Regions from separate parts of the Streptomyces sp. NPDC042346 genome, predicted to be linked through region 1. Evidence: riboswitches for the same ligand, from Rfam matches in the RefSeq annotation. Region 1 holds a riboswitch; the other holds the start of a gene.
What was found. Region 1 has a riboswitch for glycine ahead of gcvP (aminomethyl-transferring glycine dehydrogenase). Riboswitches for the same ligand answer to the same signal wherever they lie in the genome.
Positions count from the first base shown of each region.

Region 2: another riboswitch for glycine. It lies ahead of gcvT (glycine cleavage system aminomethyltransferase GcvT); the one in region 1 lies ahead of gcvP (aminomethyl-transferring glycine dehydrogenase).

Region 1 is NZ_JBVJEH010000007.1:10,361-15,357, forward strand. It holds gene ACZ6K0_RS26200 (DNA polymerase IV) at 1-258, shown strand, start outside; gene ACZ6K0_RS26205 (PRC-barrel domain-containing protein) at 799-1,173, opposite strand; glycine riboswitch at 1,287-1,386, shown strand; gene gcvP (aminomethyl-transferring glycine dehydrogenase) at 1,563-4,448, shown strand; gene ACZ6K0_RS26215 (DUF5999 family protein) at 4,575-4,781, opposite strand.
Region 2 is NZ_JBVJEH010000001.1:1,553,848-1,558,844, reverse strand. It holds gene ACZ6K0_RS07355 (enhanced serine sensitivity protein SseB) at 1-692, opposite strand, end outside; gene ACZ6K0_RS07350 (AAA family ATPase) at 808-1,494, opposite strand; glycine riboswitch at 1,647-1,746, shown strand; glycine riboswitch at 1,748-1,873, shown strand; gene gcvT (glycine cleavage system aminomethyltransferase GcvT) at 1,933-3,057, shown strand; gene gcvH (glycine cleavage system protein GcvH) at 3,135-3,515, shown strand; gene glyA (serine hydroxymethyltransferase) at 3,548-4,816, shown strand; gene ACZ6K0_RS07330 (L-serine ammonia-lyase) at 4,975-4,997, shown strand, end outside.

The DNA.
Region 1 (4,997 bases):
GAGTCCGCTTCCGACGCGCCCGGCGCCGGCGCCGGCGCCGTCGCCGTCGAGCGGCGGTGGGCGCCCGGGCACGACGTGCGGCACGCGGTGCACGGGGCGGGGTGGGTGCAGGGGAGCGGCGTCGGGCGGGTCACGGTGCGGTTCGAGGAACCGTGGTCCGCACCGGGGCGGGTGCGGACGTTCTCGGTGGACGATCCGGAACTGGAGCCTTCGGAGCCGTTGCCGTTGGTGCGGGGGGAGTGTCGGGCGGGGGCGTGACGGTGCCGTGGCGTGGCGGTGGCTGGGCGTGGGTTGTGGGGGGTGCGCCCGGCCTTGCGGCCGGGCTGGGGTTCCCACCCGCACCACCCGTGCGGGTGGGGAAGCAGAGGTGCGGGTTTTGGCGTGGGGAGTTCCGCGCCGTTGGCGGCTGGGACCCGTACCGGCCCTGACGGTGCCGGGCCGGCCGAGCTCGTGCCGCCTGTGACGGTGCCGTGAGGCTGAGCCCAGCCGCCTGTGCTGGTGGCGGGGCGGGCTGGGCTCAGCCACCTGTGCCGGGCCGGACTGGGCTGGTGCCGCCTGTGCTGGCGCCGGGCGGGTTGGGCTCGTGCCGCGGCCGCGGCCGCTGCCGCTGCCGCTGGTGCTGGCAGGCCTGGGCTCGTGCCGCCTGAGACCGTGCCGTGCCGTGAGGCCGAGCCCAGCCGCCTGTGCTGGTGCCGGGCGGGCCGGGCTGGTGCCGTTTGTGTTGGTGGCGGGTGGGCTGGCCTTCCCGGGTGCGGCTTTGCCTGAGGGGCGCGTACCCGTCGTGCTTGTGCGTGGGTGTTACGGGCCCTCCTGGCCTGCCAGGTGGCCGAAGTCGGTGTCTTCGGGGTTCTGGGGCGGAGGTGGGAGTGTGAGGCTGTAGTGGCGGTAGAGCTGGAGCTCCTGCTCGGGGGAGAGGTGGCGGCCCACGCCGAAGTCGGGGGCGTCCTTGATGAGGGCGCGTTCGAACGGGATGTGGAGGCCGTCGTCGAGCAGGTCGCTCGGCTCCAGCGGGACGAAGGCGTCCCGGCTGAACAGGCCGGTGCGGACCGCGGCCCATTCCGGGATGCCGGTCGCGTCGTCCAAGTACACCTCGTCCACGGTTCCGATCTTGTTTCCGTTCCGGTCGAACGCCTTGCGGCCGATCAGGCTGCGCGGATCGATGTCGGTCTGCACGGTCCCTCCAACTGGTCGCAACTGCTCTACACCCCTACGAAAGTGCACAACTGGGATGTCGGCCACTTGAGCGATGGGAGCCGCAACCTCGCTGGTAGGCTGGCTGTGGCTGTCGACCCTGTGCGGGAGAGTCCCCCGGAGAAACCTTCCGGAGGGCGCCGAAGGAGCAAATCCTCCCCGGAATCTCTCAGGCCCCTGTACCGCGCGGACGAGGTCACTCTGGAAAGCAGAGCGGTGTCCACGGCATGCGCTCTCACCGACGGTGAAAGCCGGCGTGCCGCGAGGCGTGCCGGTGAAACTCTCAGGTTGAGATGACAGAGGGGGAGGCCGTCCGGGTACCCGCGCCGTGGTGCCCCTCGCAGGTCGTGACGACCAGGAGGCCTCCGTACATGACCGCCAACCGCATTCCGCTCTCCGAACTCGAACAGGGCATCCCGTTCGAGCAGCGGCACATCGGGCCCGACGCCGAGGCGCGGGCCAAGATGCTCGCCCAGGTCGGTTACGGCTCGCTCGACGAGCTCACGGCCGCCGCGGTGCCGGACGTGATCAAGAACGCCGAGGCGCTGGGCCTGCCGGCCGCGCGCACCGAGGCCGAGGTGCTCGCCGAGCTGCGCACGCTCGCCGACCGCAACCAGGTCCTCGCGCCGATGATCGGCCTCGGGTACTACGGCACCTTCACGCCTCCGGTGATCCTCCGGAACGTGATGGAGAACCCCGCCTGGTACACGGCGTACACGCCGTACCAGCCCGAGATCTCGCAGGGGCGCCTTGAGGCGCTGCTCAACTTCCAGACCATGGTCGCCGACCTGACCGGTCTGCCCACCTCGGGCGCCTCCCTCCTCGACGAGGGCACCGCCGCCGCCGAGGCCATGTCCCTGGCCCGACGCGTGGGCAAGGTCAAGAACGGCGTCTTCCTCGTCGACGCCGACGCCCTGCCGCAGACGATCGCCGTCATCGAGACCCGCGCCGAGCCGACCGGTGTCGAGGTCGTCGTCGCGGATCTCAGCCAGGGGATCCCGGCCGAGATCGCCGAGCGCGGTGTCTTCGGCGTGCTGATCCAGTACCCGGGTGCCTCCGGTGCCGTCCGCGACATCAAGCCGCTGATCGACGCCGCCCACGAGCTCGGTGCCATCGTCACCGTCGCCGCGGACCTGCTCGCCCTGACCCTGCTCACCTCGCCGGGCCAGCTGGGCGCGGACATCGCCGTCGGCACGACGCAGCGCTTCGGCGTCCCCATGGGCTTCGGCGGTCCCCACGCCGGCTACATGGCCGTCCAGGACAAGCACGCCCGCTCGCTGCCCGGCCGCCTGGTGGGTGTGTCCGTCGACGCCGACGGCAACCGCGCGTACCGCCTGGCCCTGCAGACCCGCGAGCAGCACATCCGCCGCGAGAAGGCCACCAGCAACATTTGTACGGCCCAGGTGCTGCTCGCCGTCATGGCCGGCATGTACGCCGTCTACCACGGGCCGGCCGGGCTGAAGGGCATCGCGCAGCGGACCCACCGGTACGCCTCCCTCCTCGCCGCGGGTCTCACCGCCGGTGGCGTCGAGGTCGTGCACGGTTCGTACTTCGACACCCTCACCGTCCGGGTGCCCGGTCGCGCCGACTCGGTCGTGGCCGCCGCCCGCGAGGCCGGGGTGAACCTCTACCGCGTCGACGCCGATCTCGTCTCGATCTCCTGCGACGAGACCACCGGGCGCGAGCAGCTCGCCGCCGTGTGGGGCGCCTTCGGTGTCGACGGCGACGTCGAGGCCCTGGACGCGTCCGTCGGGGACACGCTGCCCTCCGGGCTGCTGCGCTCCGACGCGTACCTGACCCACCCGGTCTTCCACGCGCACCGCTCCGAGACCTCGATGCTGCGCTACCTGCGCAAGCTGGCCGACCGCGACTACGCGCTCGACCGCGGCATGATCCCGCTCGGCTCCTGCACGATGAAGCTGAACGCGACGACCGAGATGGAGCCGGTGACCTGGCCCGAGTTCGGCCAGATCCACCCCTTCGCCCCGGTCGACCAGGCGCAGGGCTACCTCACGCTCATCACCGAGCTGGAGGAGCGCCTCGCCGAGGTCACCGGCTACGACAAGGTGTCGATCCAGCCCAACGCCGGTTCGCAGGGCGAGCTGGCCGGTCTGCTGGCCGTCCGCGCCTACCACCGCGCCAACGGTGACCTCCAGCGCACCGTCTGCCTCATCCCGTCCTCCGCGCACGGCACCAACGCCGCCTCCGCGGTGATGGCCGGCATGAAGGTCGTCGTCGTCAAGACCGCCGACGACGGCGAGGTCGACGTCGTCGACCTGCGCGCCAAGATCGAGCAGTACCGCGACGAGCTGTCCGTGCTGATGATCACCTACCCGTCGACGCACGGCGTCTTCGAGGAGCACGTCGCCGACATCTGCGCCGAGGTCCACGAGGCCGGCGGTCAGGTGTACGTCGACGGCGCCAACCTCAACGCGCTGGTCGGGCTCGCGAAGCCGGGCAAGTTCGGCGGCGACGTCTCGCACCTGAACCTGCACAAGACCTTCTGCATCCCGCACGGCGGCGGCGGCCCGGGTGTCGGTCCGGTCGGCGTCCGCGCCCACCTCGCCCCGTACCTGCCGAACCACCCGCTCCAGCCCACCGCGGGCCCGGAGACCGGCGTCGGCCCGATCTCGGCCGCCCCGTGGGGCTCCGCCGGCATCCTGCCGATCTCCTGGTCGTACGTGCGCCTGATGGGCGGCGAGGGCCTCAAGCGCGCCACGCAGGTCGCCGTGCTCGCGGCGAACTACATCGCCAAGCGCCTGGAGCCGCACTTCCCGGTGCTCTACACCGGTCCGGCCGGTCTGGTCGCCCACGAGTGCATCGTGGACCTGCGTCCGCTCTCGAAGGAGACGGGCGTCACGGTCGACGACATCGCCAAGCGCCTGATCGACTACGGCTTCCACGCGCCGACGATGTCCTTCCCGGTGGCCGGCACGCTGATGATCGAGCCCACCGAGTCCGAGGACATCACCGAGCTGGACCGTTTCTGCGACACGATGATCGCGATCCGGGCCGAGATCGAGAAGGTCGCCTCGGGCGAGTGGCCCGCCGACGACAACCCGCTGCACAACGCCCCGCACACCGCGGCCGCGCTGGGCGGCGAGTGGAACCACGCGTACAGCCGTGACGAGGCGGTCTTCCCGGCCGGTGTCTCGCCGGCCGACAAGTACTGGCCGCCGGTGCGCCGCATCGACGGTGCCTTCGGCGACCGGAACCTGGTCTGCTCCTGCCCGCCGATGGACGAGTACGACCACTGAGTCGCTGAGTGCCTGAGTGGCTGAACCACTCAGGCGCCGCGTACGGACCGAGGGCCGGTTCGGAGGATGTCCTCCGGGCCGGCCCTCGGCGTTGCTCTCCCTCGTACGGCGATCTCCGCGCGCCGCTCAGGCGGCGGTCGTGACCTGTCCCGCCGTCAGCGGCCGGTGCGGGGCGATGATCTGCCCGTCCGGCAGCAGTTCACCGGTGTCCTCGAAGAGCAGGACGCCGTTGCACAGCAGGCTCCAGCCCTGTTCCGGATGGTGTGCCATCAGGCGGGCTGCCTCCCGGTCGTTGGAGTCGGCGGTGGGACAGGCAGGCTGGTGCTGGCACATGGGTGGGTTCTTTCGCTGCGTCGTGGTGGATGTCCTGCGGCTCTTCGCGCTCATCGCCGCCCCCGTCGGTCGGTTCGGTTCCGGTCCCAGTCTTGCCCCATGGACGGTCTTCCGCAGGTATTTCGCGGCAGCTCGTCCTCTCCGGGGAAGACGCATCACCCGCAGGGGCGGTTCAGGCCAACTACACGGTCTCTTCGGGTGGTTCGAAGTGGTCCG
Region 2 (4,997 bases), on a different contig from region 1:
TCGCCGACCGGGTCCTGCGCCATGTCGAGCAGGATGAGGTTGACCGGCCAGGCGACCTCGACGCGGCCGAGGGCGCGGCCGAGGGCGTCCAGGGGCGCGTTCCGGTCGACGCCGTCCCAGGCGGCGAGCTGGACGCCGATGAAGAGGGCCGGTTCGGTGCCCTCGACGCTCGCGAGGGCGCGGCGGGCGGAGGCGACGACGCCGGTGGCCTCGAACTCGGCGGAGGCGGCGGCGAGGAAGTCGACGGGGTCGTCCTGCCAGTCGGGCTCGAAGAGCCGGACGCGGCCGCCGCTGGCGGGGCCGTCGAGCGGGGTGCGGCCGGCGCGGCAGAGTTCCGCGACGGCGGGCGGGGGCAGCGGGACGCCCACCGTGCCGCCGGGGTTCACGGCGATGCCCAGCTGCGGGGGCAGGCCGCGGGCGAAGTCGCGGGCGGGGGCGACGGTGTACGACATGTGCGTGCCGACGCAGGCGAGGAACTGCTGTTCGGAGCTGAAGACGGGGACGAAGGCCGCGCCGTCGATCTCCAGGGTGGCGAGGTCCAGGTCGGGGCTGTCGGGGCCGCCGCCGTTGGGCAGGGGCACCCAGACCTCGCTGCGGCTCAGCACCTCGACCAGTCGGCCCCCTGCGGCGGGGTTGCCGAGCGAGGCGGACAGCACCTCTTCGAGCTCATTGCCCGGCCACGTCACGTCCACGGTCCCTTTTCCCCTATCTCGCGGGGGCGCGTCCTCCCGCACCGCCCCGCAGCACCCTAACGCCGCCCTGGCGCCGCCGTGGCCAAAAGCAGCGGGTACGGATGCGGGGCCGGCCTCAGGCCACGTCGCGGAAGCCGATCTTCCGAAGTGCGTCCGCGGCGTCCCGGTCGAGGAGGGTCGCCGAGGCGCAGCCGTGCGGCAGACCGCCGGACTCGGCGGTCCGCAGGAGCCGGCCGACGGCCCGCCGGTGCCGGGCGAAGGCGTACGCGGAGACGCCACGGCCCCGGTCGCGCTGGCCGTCGCGCGCCGTGCCCGGCTCGACGTCGAGCAGGACGAGGTGCAGGGCGGCGCCGCGGCGTCCCGCCTCGCGGGCGAGCCAGCCGCGCACCCAGGACTGGGTGCCGCAGTCGTGCACGATCACGCTCGCGCCGGAGCGCAGTGCGCGGCGCAGCCCGGCGTAGTGCGCGAGCCGGACCAGGGGGCGGTAGACCGCGTACGGCAGGAGGCGCGGCATGCGGGCCTCCCAGCGCTCGCGGACGTCCTGGGAGTCGATGCCCCGGCCGTCGGCGGCGCGCTTCATCAGGGTGGACTTGCCGCTGCCGGGCAGCCCGGAGACGACGACGAGGTCGCCGGCCGCGAAGAGGAGGGCCCGGGGCCCCCGGCCGCCGCGCTCGCGCAGGTCGCGCAGGATCCGGCCGCGCCGGCGGGTTCTGGCTCTGGTCCGGGCCCGGGCCCGGGCCCGCTGGGACGGTATGCCGGTACCGGTACTCGTCGCGTATGCGCCGGTGTGCTGGATCCTCATCGCTGCTCCCCCTGCCGGGCCTCGGGAGACCCTTGCCCACAAAGTGTAAAGAAGCGGTAATGAGATACAAGTGATGTGCCGCGCGGAGCACGCGTGCAATGATGTGCCCGCCAGGCGCGCTCAGTCGCCAATACAACCGCATACCGGCCGCTCGAATCCGCGCGGGAGAGTTCCGGACCGCCCCAGGCGTCCGGACGCCGAAGGAGCAAGACCCTCCCTTGAATCTCTCAGGCCCCGTACCGCGTGGATGAGGCAGATCTGAAAAGCGGGACACCCTGCCGTGTCCCCACCCAAGGTGCAAGCCGATCTCTCGGTGCCGATCTTCCGGTGACGAGATGCTCTCGGTGAACCTCTCAGGTTCCATGACAGATGGGGAGGACGTCCTCGCCCGTCATGTGTTTCGTCACCGAACCGCCCTTGGGATCCGGGAGCCACCCCATGAGCACTGCCCCCCGTCTGACCGCCCTCGATGCGCTGCATCGTTCGCTGGGCGCGACCATGACCGACTTCGCGGGCTGGGACATGCCGCTGCGCTACGCCAGCGAGCGGGACGAGCACAACGCCGTCCGCACCCGGGCGGGCCTGTTCGACCTCTCCCACATGGGTGAGATCACGGTCACGGGCCCGCAGGCCGTCGAGCTCCTCGACCACGCCCTCGTCGGCAACATCTCCACGGTGGGCGTGGGCCGTGCCCGCTACACGATGATCTGTCAGGAGGACGGCGGCATCCTCGACGACCTGATCGTCTACCGCCTCGGCGAGACCGAGTACATGGTCGTCGCCAACGCCTCCAACGCCCAGATCGTCCTGGACGCGCTCGTGGCGCGCGCGGAGGGCTTCGACGCCGAGGTCCGCGACGACCGCGACGCGTACGCCCTGCTCGCGATCCAGGGCCCGGAGTCCCCCGGCATCCTGAAGTCGCTCACCGACGCCGACCTGGACGGGCTGAAGTACTACGCCGGCCTGCCCGGCACGGTCGCGGGCGTGCCCGCGCTGATCGCCCGTACCGGCTACACCGGCGAGGACGGCTTCGAGCTGTTCCTGAAGCCCGAGCACGCCGAGGGCGTCTGGAAGGCCCTGACCGAGGCGGGCGCCCCGGTCGGCCTCATCCCGTGCGGCCTGTCCTGCCGTGACACGCTCCGCCTGGAGGCGGGCATGCCGCTGTACGGCCACGAGCTGACGACGGCCCTCACCCCCTTCGACGCCGGTCTCGGCCGGGTCGTCAAGTTCGAGAAGACGACCAACGAGGGCCGCTTCGTCGGCCGTGAGGCGCTTGAGAAGGCCGCCGAGCGCGCCGAGACCGCCCCGCCGCGCAAGCTCGTCGGCCTGATCGCCGAGGGCCGCCGGGTCCCGCGCGCCGGCTTCTCCGTCGTCAAGGACGGCGTGGTGATCGGCGAGGTCACCTCGGGCGCCCCGTCCCCGACCCTCGGAAAGCCGATCGCGATCGCGTACGTGGACGCGGCGCACGCCGCGCCCGGTACCGAGGGTGTAGGTGTGGACATCCGCGGCACCCACGAGCCGTACGAGGTCGTCGCGCTGCCGTTCTACAAGCGCCAGAAGTGACGCAGTCGTCTCATCCCGGGTCTCACCCCGCGAGACCCACGTTCATCAGTACTCCCCCGATCCAGGAGAATCAGGTCATGAGCAACCCCCAGCAGCTGCGCTACACCAAGGAGCACGAGTGGCTGTCGGACGCCGTGGACGGCGTTTCGACGATCGGCATCACCGAGTTCGCGGCCAACGCGCTCGGTGACGTCGTCTACGCCCAGCTCCCCGCTGTCGGCGACACCGTCACCGCGGGCGAGACCTGCGGCGAGCTGGAGTCGACGAAGTCCGTGAGCGACCTGTACTCCCCCGTCACGGGTGAGGTCGTCGCCGCCAACCAGGACGTGGTGGACGACCCGTCGCTGGTGAACACGGCTCCGTTCGAGGGTGGCTGGCTGTTCAAGGTACGTGTCGCGGGCGAGCCGGACGACCTGCTCTCCGTCGACGAGTACACCGCGTTCTCCGCCGGGAACTGAGACCGGGCCCGAGACCCCTTAGGGATCGATTCATGTCGCTTCTGAACACTCCCCTCCACGAGCTGGACCCCGACGTCGCCGCCGCCGTCGACGCCGAGCTCCTTCGTCAGCAGTCCACCCTCGAGATGATCGCCTCGGAGAACTTCGCTCCGGTCGCGGTCATGGAGGCCCAGGGCTCCGTCCTCACCAACAAGTACGCCGAGGGCTACCCGGGCCGCCGCTACTACGGCGGCTGCGAGCACGTCGACGTGGCCGAGCAGATCGCGATCGACCGGGTCAAGGACCTGTTCGGCGCCGAGTACGCCAACGTCCAGCCGCACTCCGGCGCCTCCGCGAACCAGGCCGCCCTCTTCGCGATCGCCCAGCCCGGCGACACGATCCTGGGTCTGGACCTGGCGCACGGCGGCCACCTCACCCACGGCATGCGCCTGAACTTCTCCGGCAAGCAGTTCAACGTGGTCGCGTACCACGTGGACGAGGCCGGTCTGGTCGACATGGCCGAGGTCGAGCGCCTCGCCAAGGAGCACCGTCCGAAGGTCATCATCGCGGGCTGGTCCGCCTACCCGCGCCAGCTGGACTTCGCGGAGTTCCGCCGGATCGCCGACGAGGTCGAGGCGTACCTGTGGGTCGACATGGCCCACTTCGCGGGCCTGGTCGCGGCCGGTCTGCACCCGAACCCGGTCCCGTACGCGGACGTGGTGACCTCCACCACGCACAAGACGCTCGGCGGCCCCCGCGGCGGCATCATCCTGGCGAAGAAGGAGTTCGCGAAGAAGCTGAACTCCTCGGTCTTCCCCGGTTTCCAGGGCGGCCCGCTGGAGCACGTGATCGCGGCCAAGGCCGTCTCCTTCAAGGTCGCGGCCTCGGAGGACTTCAAGGAGCGCCAGCAGCGCACCCTGGACGGCGCCCGCATCCTCGCCGAGCGCCTGGTCCAGGACGACGTCACCGCGCACGGTGTCTCGGTCCTGTCCGGCGGTACGGACGTGCACCTGGTCCTGGTCGACCTGCGGAACTCCGAGCTCGACGGCCAGCAGGCCGAGGACCGTCTCCACGAGGTCGGCATCACGGTCAACCGGAACGCCGTTCCGAACGACCCGCGGCCGCCGATGGTCACCTCGGGTCTGCGCATCGGTACGCCGGCGCTCGCGACCCGCGGCTTCGGCACCGAGGACTTCACCGAGGTCGCCGACATCATCGCGGAGACCCTGAAGCCGGGCTTCGACGGCGAGAAGGCCGAGGCCCTCAAGGCCCGGGTGACCGCTCTGGCCGACAAGCACCCGCTGTACCCCGGCCTGAAGTAATTTCGTACCCTTTTGTTCGTACGAACGTTTGGGGCATCGCGCACACTGAAAGGTGAGTGCGGTGCCCCACCCCGTGTCGTGCCCCGTTTCGATCTTCCTGCTCCGTTCTGCACCACCCCGGCAGACAACGGCGTCTAGCCCCCACAAGGAGTCTCTCCGTGGCCATCTCGGTCTTCGACCT